4 regions of the Microbispora sp. ATCC PTA-5024 genome follow, and region 2 is predicted to be linked to each of the others. Evidence: riboswitches for the same ligand, from Rfam matches in the RefSeq annotation. Region 2 holds a riboswitch; each other region holds the start of a gene.

Region 1 (2,192 bases), on a different contig from region 2:
CCTTCGGCGTCGCCCTGCCCATGTCGCTGACGATGAGCCTGCTCCTCCGCTCGGCTCCGCCGGAGAGGGCCGGGTCGGCCGCGTCGCTGTCGGAGACGGGCGGCGAGTTCGGGGTGGCGGTCGGCGTCGCCGCGATGGGCAGCCTCGGCGCCCTCGTCTACCGCAGCCACCTCGCGCTGCCGGCGGGCCTGCCGGCCCAGACGGCCGAGGCGGTGAAGGGCGGCGTCGCCGCCGCGGTCGCCTCAGCCCGCGAGCTGCCCGCCGCGCTCGGCGCCGACGTGCTCGACGCGGCCCGGGCCGCGTTCACCAGCGGCCTCCACGTGGTCGCCGCCGTCGGCGCCGTGATCTTCATGGGCACCGCCGTCCTCGCCGCGGTCGTGCTCAGGGGCAGGACCGGGGACGGCGGGACGGCCCCCGCCGCGCAGGCCCCTATCCAGGACCCGGCCCTGGAGCCGGCCGGGGTCGGCTGAACCCGGGCGGATGCGAAGGAAGCGCGCACCGAGAGTGGTGCGCGCTTCCCCTGTGTGCGGTCCCGGTCAGGAAGCGGGGTAGTACGGGTAGCCGTACCCCGCGACGGAGTCCGTCGGCCTGGTGCGGACCTCGACGGCGCCGTTGCCCGTGTTGCCCTCGACGGTCTTGATCGTTCCGTCGCCGTTGTCCTTGATGACGAAGCCAACGTGGTCGATGTCGTCGATCGACTTGCTGCCGTTCCAGGCGAAGAACACCACGGCCCCGGGCTTGGGAACGTTCCCCCAGCGGCCGTGCTGGGAGAACCAGCGGGCGTGCTCGACCGTGTAGGAGTCCCAGCCCATGACGGGCGTGATGCCCAGCTTCTGGCCCACCCAGGAGACGAACATGTCGCACCACGGGGCGTTGAGGTAGGCCGACAGCTTGCCGCCGTCCCGGGCCAGCGTCTGCCGGGCGCGGGGAGTGGACATGTACCACTGCTGGAACTTGGTTCCGCCGCCGTAGGCGTTCTCGCTGATGCCCACCTGGCTGGACGCGAGCTTGATGACGTCGGCCGGGCCCACCTTGGGAAGCGTGGCCGCCGCCTGGGCGAGGGGGTCGACGGCGGTGCCGCCGTTGCCCGCGGGCTCCACGGCGTGCGCGGCGTCGGCGTGCGCGGCGTCGGCGTGCGCCGTCAGCGACGCGGTACACACACCGGCACTGGCGACGACACCCGTGACGAGTGCGGCACGGAGACAGGTCTTAAGGGCGTGCATGCTGGGGTCTACTCCCTTGCTTCCTTGCCGCCTACCGGGTTAGCTGACGGGTTCGGGCTGGAAGTGGCCCTACGGCACAGGTGCCGATTCACCCCAGGAGAGGTGGGTCCCCGGCTCCGCGCGGACGCGGATTCGACGGCCGGGCGGCATCCCGGAGCCGGGAGGCCGCGTCGGTTTTGAGGTGGGCACCCTTGACCGAGAATTGGACAGGTATGCCCTGAGCTGCCTAAAAGGTAATAGCTACACCGAAACCGGTCAAGTAAGGACAAGTCAGGTTTTACGTGCGATAGGGTCCGCAAACTCTCCCGCAAACCCACCCCTTGGACGGGCCGGCGGCATGCGTCCGGCGGATGGCGGCAGAGGGAATACCCGCGCGGCCCGCATAGCGATCATGGACTTCCGCCATGGCATCCCGCGCCTCCGATGCCCGGCCGGTGTCCCGCCGGTCGGCGCCATGGCCGGTACGGCCGGGGTTTCCGCCGGCGGCCGGGCACAGCCGCCGGTGCGCGTCGCCCTCAGCCGTCCCACCTTCCGGGATGACGTGTGCCCGCACTGTGAGACGGCCTCTCGGCCGGTGATCCCGGCGCCGGTCGCCGGCCCCTCACCGGATCCGGTCGCCACCACCCCTCGGCGCCGCCCTGCGGGGGCCGAATTCTTTACGTACGGGTAACGGCGACGGCACGGGTCCCAGCAGGTCATCCGGCTGACTGTCCCTGCCGACCCCAGGAAGACAGGGGCCTACCCACGTCCTCGCGTACGGGCCGAGGCTCTCATCCGTAACCCGGCATCCGACGCGAAAGGCATCACGATGACCATCACCCTCGTCACCGGCGGCACCAGGGGCCTGGGGCGCGAGACCGCCCGCCGTCTCACCGCCCTCGGCCACACCGTCTACCTCGGCGCTCGCGACGCGGAGCGCGGCCGGACCGCGGCCGCCGACCTCGGCGCCCGGTGGCTGCGGCTCGACGT
Region 2 (2,192 bases):
GGTCGCCCGGCACCGGCAGACCCGCACCCACCTGCCCTCCGCCGACGAGTGCCCGCTCTGCCCGGCCCACCCGGGCTCGGAGATCCCCTCGCCGTACGACGTGGCGGTGTTCGAGAACCGCTTCCCGTCCTTCAGCTTCAACGTCGGCGAGTACGAGCAGGTGGGCGGCCTCAGCGAGGTGCGTCCCGGGATCGGCCGCTGCGAGGTGGTCTGCTTCACCTCCGACCACGACGCGTCGTTCTCCTCCCTCTCGGACGAGCAGGTCGAGCTGGTGATGGAGGCGTGGGCCGACCGGACCGCGGAGCTGTCCGCGCTGCCGGGCGTCGAGCAGGTCTTCTGCTTCGAGAACCGGGGCGAGGAGATCGGCATCACGCTGCCCCACCCCCACGGCCAGATCTACGCCTACCCGTACGTCACCCCGCGGACGCGGCAGATGCTGGACGCCGCCGCCCGCCACCGGGGCGGCAACCTGTTCGCCGACGTGCTGGCCGCCGAGCGGCGCGGCCCGCGGGTCGTCGGGTCGAACGAGCACTGGACGGCGTTCGTGCCGGCCGCCGCCCGCTACCCGTTCGAGGTGCACGTCTACCCGCACCGCCGGGTGCCCGACATCCCGGCGCTGTCCGCGGAGGAGCGGGCCTCGTTCGGGCCGCTCTACACCGACGTGCTGCGGCGGCTCGACGGGCTGTTCGGCGTGTCCATGCCGTACATCGCGGCCTGGCACCAGGCGCCCGTGACGTACCGGCGCGATCTCGCCTACCTCCACCTGCAGCTGTTCAGCATCCGCCGGGCGCCGAACAAGCTGAAGTACCTGGCCGGGTCGGAGTCCGCGATGGGGGCCTTCGTGAACGACGTGCTGCCCGAGGAGGCCGCCCGGATGCTGCGTGAGGCGCGGTAACGGCTTGATCTCCGATTGATTGCGACTTGGGCTGGCACTGACCGTTTCCTTCCCACTAGTATCCATCGCACCGGCAGCCACAGCCGGATCGCCTAATCCCGGGCGCCTCGCCCGGGAGCCGGGGACCCACACAGGAACCTGGGGTTAAGGCCTCGCGCCCGGGCTGCTCCCGCCCGCACCCGTCAGCTAACCCGGTCGGCGAGATGGAGAGGAGTGGGCTCTGCCCCGCGCATTCCCCCTGGCCGCGGGCGTGCTCGCCACCGTCGTGCTCGTGTTCGGCACGGCCACCGCGGGAAACGCCGACCCCAAGCCGACGGAGAGCGGCCTCAGGAAACAGCTCGCCGCGCTGGAGAAGAAGGTCGACGGCCTGATCGCCGACTACAACGCCAAGCGCGTGGCGCTCGCCAAGGCGAAGGTGTCGGAGAAGGCCGCCCGCGAGCGGCTGGCGGCCGCCCAGTCCGACTACGACGCGGCGCAGCAGGCGCTGCGTGACATGGCGGGCCTGCGCTACCAGACCGACAGCGCGATCGCCGGCAGCCCCGTCCCGCTGGTCGACCTGAACGGCTCGACCGTGGCGTACCAGCTCCAGGAGGAGCAGGCCGCCCGCATGACTCAGTTCGACCAGGTTCGGACCGAGCGGCAGCGGGCGGCCGACGCCGCGAAGGCGCTGACCGCGCAGCTCAAGACGCAGTCGGCGGACGTCGCGGAGCAGCGGTCGGACGCGGAGCGGCTGATCGACGAGATCAAGGACAAGCTCGACAAGCTCATCCCGATCGCCCCCGGCCGCCGCCCCGGCGGCGCGTGGGCGCCGGAACTGCCGAGCGGCGCCGACAACATCACCCCCCGGATGCGGTTCATGCGCTCGGAGGTCGAACAGCACTTCCAGCTGCGCTTCCCCGTCGGCTGCTACCGCGCCGAGACGAGCGGCGAGCACCCCCTCGGCCGCGCCTGCGACTTCATGATGAGCTCGGGCGGCACGATGCCGGCCCCGGACATGAAGGCCCTCGGCGACAGCATCGCCGCCTGGGCCATCAAGAACGGCCCGAAGCTCGGCGTGATGTACATCATCTGGCAGCAGCGGATCTACAACCTGGGCCGGCCGGGGTGGCGCCCCATGGCCGACCGGGGCGGGATCACCGCCAACCACTACGACCACGTCCACATCTCGATGTACTGAGCCATCCGCCCCACCCCCACGGTCACGCGGGCGCGCGCCTCCCCCCGGCGGGCGCCCGCGTGACCAGCACTTTCGGGGTAGACGAGACGCGTACTTGAGCGGCACGCCCAGGGATCATCG
Region 3 (2,192 bases), on a different contig from region 2:
CCTGCCTCGACATCCTGCCGACCCTCGACATGTGGGACGTGATGCACGGCGTCACCGCGGCAGTCGGTTTCCACCTCTACCTCATGGCCCAGCCGCCGGGCCTGCCGGAGCGGATGATCGGCGCCACCGCGGACGCGTTCTTCGGCCACTTCCTCGATCAGTGGAGCGCCGACCCACGAGCGGTCCCGGCCGACGTCCGCGCCGCCTACCTCGACGCCTGCCGCGCGGCGGTGCCCTCGATCGTGGCCGACTACCGCGCGTCCGCCGGCGTGGACGTCGAGCACGACCGGGCCGACCGGGACGCCGGCACCCGGCTGCGGATGCCCGTCGCCGTGCTGCAGCAGGACTGGGGCTCCGCCCTCGGCTACGACGCCGCCGCCCTGTGGCGCGCGTGGGCGCCCGACCTGGAGCACAGCACGGTCGCCTGGGGCCACTTCATGGCGGAGGAGGCCCCGGACGAGGTCGCCGGGGCCCTGCGGACCCTGCTCGCCCGCTGAACCCCCGGGGAATGAGGATCATTCGGGCACCGTCCAGATCGTTCCTTACTGAGTAGTTTGTCCTATTTACACCTTTCTGGGATTGTGTGTACCTTTAGTCAACGCCGGTATGCGGAACGATGTCCTCTCCGTCGTATCCCTTGCCGGCACGTTGCCCGGACCGCGCGCTTCCGTGGGACCCCGTCCCGTCGGAGCGCGCGGCCGCCGAATCCGCGTCTCGCGGAGCCGGGGACCCACCTCTTCCGGGGTGAATCGGAGCGCGACCGCGCCCCGTAGGGCACTTCCTGCCCGAACCCGTCAGCTAACCCGGTAGGCGGCATGGAAGAAGGAGTCAACCCCACATGCCCACCCATCGGCTCAGCTGGGCCGCCCACTCGCTGAAACAGCGGCTGGGCTCGTCCCGTCCCGCCCTCGCCGGCGCGACCCTGGCCCTGTCCGCGGCCCTGGCGGCCGGCACGGCCGCCGCCGTCCCCGCTCTCATGGCGGGACCGGCGCACGCCGCCACCCGCGACGCCGCGAACCCGGCGGGCAACGGCGCCGACCACGACTGGAAGGCCGGGTCGGCCCGGGCCGCCACCACCTACGGGCAGGACGTCTCAGGATACGAGGCCGACCACGACTGGAAGGCCAGCCCGGCCCAGTTCGGCATCATCAAGGCCACCGAGGGCCTCGACTTCGTCGACCCCGCCTTCGCCCGCCACTGGGCCGAGCTGGCCAAGAAGGGCATCGTGCGCGGTGTCTACCACTACGGCCACCCCTCGAACGACCCCGTCGAGGAGGCCGACTACTTCCTGTCGGTGGTGAACCGGCAGCCGGCCCGCCCCGGCGACCTGCTGGTGCTGGACCTCGAGACGACCGACGGGGAGTCGGTCCAGCACGTGAACGCCTGGGCGAAGACGTGGCTGGCCCACGTGAAGGAGAAGACGGGCGTCACCCCGATGTTCTACAGCGGGTGGAACTTCGCCGACCGCTACGGCCATGGGCTCGGCCAGTACCCGCTGTGGGTGGCCTACTACGGCATCCCGAAGGGCTCGGTCACGCCCCCGGCTGACTGGAAGACCTGGGTCATCCACCAGTACACGGACACGCCCATCGACCAGAACGTCTCCTCGCTGACGCCCGACCAGCTGCGCGCGCTCGGCCGTCACTGAGGCCCTCACCGAGGCCGTCAGTAAGGCCGTCATGCGGTCGCCGGTTGACGCCGGGAGCGCGGCCTCCCGGCAGACCGGCGTAAACAGACCGTAAACCCCCTCGGGCACGATCGTCGTACTGGACGGACAGCCCGAGGGAGGCCGCAGATGCCGGAGACACGGGACGGCACGCCGTTGCGGGTGGCGGTCATCATCGGCAGCACCCGCAACGGCCGGTTCGGCCCGACGGCCGCCGCCTGGTTCGCCGCACGGGCGCGGCGGCGCCGCGAGCTCGAGCTCGACGTGATCGACCTGGCCGAGGCGCGGCTGCCCGACACCCTCACCGACCACGACGAGGCCGTGCCCGACCGCGTACGGGCGCTGGGCCCGCGCCTCACGGCGGCCGACGCCTTCGTGGTGGTGACGCCCGAGTACAACCGGAGCTTCCCGGCTCCGCTGAAGACCGCCATCGACTGGTACTACGAGGAATGGCAGGCCAAGCCCGTCGCCTTCGTCGCGTACGGCAGGGAGTCGGGCGGCCTGCACGCGGCCGCGCAGCTGCGGG
Region 4 (2,192 bases), on a different contig from region 2:
GGTCGAGGCCCTGCGCAGCGGCCTGGTCTCCCTGGCGGTCAACACCTACCAGGTCGGCGACATGGGCTCGTGGGGCAACGTGCTGTACAGCCCCGACCCGGAGTCGATGCTCAGCAGCCTGGCCGCCCTCGACCAGATCTCCCAGGAGAGGGCCAAGCGGCTCGAGGAGTACGAGGACGCGATCAAGGGCCTCAAGCAGCAGCGCGACAGGAAGAAGACGCTGTACGACCAGGCCGCCCAGGTGAAGACCGACCTGCGCGACCAGAAGGACAAGGTCGAGCGGCTCGTCAGCGAGCAGACCAAGCTGCTGCGCTCGCTGGGCGCGTACAACGTGGGCGACCCGAACAGCGCCGGCGTCTCCTACCGGGGGCCCGCCTCCGGCGACGCGCTCGCGGCCCTGCAGTTCGCCTACAAGCAGGTCGGCAAGCCCTACCGCTACGGGGGCACCGGCCCGGGCTCCTGGGACTGCTCCGGCCTCGTCCAGGCGTCCTGGGCCGCCGCCGGGGTGAGCCTGCCCAGGACCAGCTACGAGCAGTGGGCGTGGGGCGCGAGCCGGCGGGTGCCGCTCGACGACCTCCAGCCGGGCGATCTCCTCTTCCACGCGGGCTTCGGCCACGTGGGCATGTACGCGGGGGACGGGAAGGTCGTCCACGCCCCGCAGACCGGCGACGTTGTGAAGATTGTCACACTCGCCGAGTACCACCCGATCGGTGCCGTCCGCCCGTAGGCGGGCCGGAAGATCACATATCAGTGGTACGGCAGTGACTCCTGTGACCGTTTTCAGGGTCTGATTCGGCAAATGTGAGCAGAGTCACATTTATGTAAATGTGACGTGGGTATCCTGCGGTTTTCTCTTTGCCGTTCTGTTATTTCGATCTTCATTCGGCGTCCGGGCTTTGCCGAACGCCGGAACCCCTCGGTAGCTTCTGGGCCGCGGCGAGCACGAAACGCCGCCACGGCGGGCATCGGCCGTCCAGCTGATCTCCGCCGAATCGATCCGTCACCGCCGCCAACGCCTACAACCCCGTGCAGGGGCCCCTGGGCGCGGTGACCTGCCGAGTCCGTGCAGTCAGGAGGCACGGAGCCGGGGAACCACTCGACCTTCCGGTGTGGAGGGTCACGGGGTGAATCGGCGCGTTCCAGCGCCGTAGGGCGACTTCCCCGCCCGAATCCGTCAGCTAACCCGGTAGGCGCAAGCGGAAGAACCGAGGAGAGATCCTGTCTACCACCCCCGCTAGTCTGTCCCGTCTTGCCCGCATCACCCTTGGAGGCGTCGCCTTGACGGCGTCCATGGGGGCCGTCGGCACCCAGCCGGCGGCGGCGGACTCGGTGACAGTGACGGTCACCAAGGTGGCCACGGAGACGTCCGCCACGGCCGTCTCCAGAACGGCCTCGACGAAGACGGCCTCGGCCGCGAAGGCCGTCTCGAAGAGGAAGGTGAAGCTGAGCAGGGCCGCCCTCCAGCGGACCAAGGCTCGGCGAGCGGTGAGTGCGGCCGAGAGCCACATCGGCGCGCCGTACCGGTGGGGAGCCACCGGCCCGCGCGCGTTCGACTGCTCCGGCCTCGTCCAGTACGCCTGGCGCAAGGCGGGCGTACGGCTGCCGCGCACGACGTGGTCCATCCGCGGCGCCGTGAGGAAGAAGGTCTCCTGGGGGCACTTCAAGCCCGGCGACCTCATCTTCAGCAGCGGCGGCGGGCACGTGGGCATGTACGTCGGGCACGGCAAGATGATCCACGCGCCGCACACCGGAGCGCGGGTCAGGATCGACAAGCTCGATTCCTACCGCAGGCGCACCTTCGCGGGCGCCGTCCGTCCGGGCGCCTGACCTCAGGCGTCCATGCCCCGGCCCCGTCCACCTTCCGGTGGGCGGGGCCGCGGCATGTCCGGGCGTCGCCGGGCCGGCTCGCCACGCCGGGGCCATGGCATATCGGGGCGTCGCCGGGCCGGGGGTCGCCGGGCCGGCTCACTACGATGCTCGCCATGCGCCCGCCCGACCACCGCCCGCGACCGCCCGTACGGGCGGGTGCGCGGCGGGGCGGGGTCCGGGCGCTGCTCGCCGGGACTGCCGCCGTCGCGCTGGCCGGGCTCACGGCCGCGGCCGCGCCCGCGGACCGGCTGCTTCCGCTGGCCCGTTCGATCGCCCGGGAACACCCCGCCATGTGGACCGGCGCCTCGGTCGCCCGCGGCGAG

Evidence for each region. A riboswitch is a leader RNA that binds a small molecule or an ion and turns the genes downstream of it on or off. The one in region 2 is predicted to bind cyclic di-AMP.
Region 1: linked by a shared signal. The riboswitch ahead of MPTA5024_RS01875 (CHAP domain-containing protein) and the one ahead of MPTA5024_RS34340 (coiled-coil domain-containing protein) in region 2 are both predicted to bind cyclic di-AMP.
Region 3: linked by a shared signal. The riboswitch ahead of MPTA5024_RS02500 (glycoside hydrolase family 25 protein) and the one ahead of MPTA5024_RS34340 (coiled-coil domain-containing protein) in region 2 are both predicted to bind cyclic di-AMP.
Region 4: linked by a shared signal. The riboswitch ahead of MPTA5024_RS09545 (C40 family peptidase) and the one ahead of MPTA5024_RS34340 (coiled-coil domain-containing protein) in region 2 are both predicted to bind cyclic di-AMP.

Annotation. Positions count from the first base shown of each region.
Region 1 is NZ_KI866522.1:409,191-411,382, reverse strand. Features, by position in the region: gene MPTA5024_RS01880 (MFS transporter) at 1-470, shown strand, start outside; gene MPTA5024_RS01875 (CHAP domain-containing protein) at 537-1,223, opposite strand; cyclic di-AMP (ydaO/yuaA leader) riboswitch at 1,238-1,371, opposite strand; gene MPTA5024_RS01870 (SDR family NAD(P)-dependent oxidoreductase) at 2,032-2,192, shown strand, end outside.
Region 2 is NZ_KI866526.1:804,975-807,166, reverse strand. Features, by position in the region: gene galT (galactose-1-phosphate uridylyltransferase) at 1-895, shown strand, start outside; cyclic di-AMP (ydaO/yuaA leader) riboswitch at 975-1,111, shown strand; gene MPTA5024_RS34340 (coiled-coil domain-containing protein) at 1,146-2,072, shown strand.
Region 3 is NZ_KI866522.1:552,291-554,482, forward strand. Features, by position in the region: gene MPTA5024_RS02495 (alpha/beta fold hydrolase) at 1-497, shown strand, start outside; cyclic di-AMP (ydaO/yuaA leader) riboswitch at 690-827, shown strand; gene MPTA5024_RS02500 (glycoside hydrolase family 25 protein) at 839-1,648, shown strand; gene MPTA5024_RS02505 (NADPH-dependent FMN reductase) at 1,796-2,192, shown strand, end outside.
Region 4 is NZ_KI866522.1:2,153,968-2,156,159, reverse strand. Features, by position in the region: gene MPTA5024_RS09550 (C40 family peptidase) at 1-727, shown strand, start outside; cyclic di-AMP (ydaO/yuaA leader) riboswitch at 1,044-1,208, shown strand; gene MPTA5024_RS09545 (C40 family peptidase) at 1,279-1,827, shown strand; gene MPTA5024_RS09540 (hypothetical protein) at 1,983-2,192, shown strand, end outside.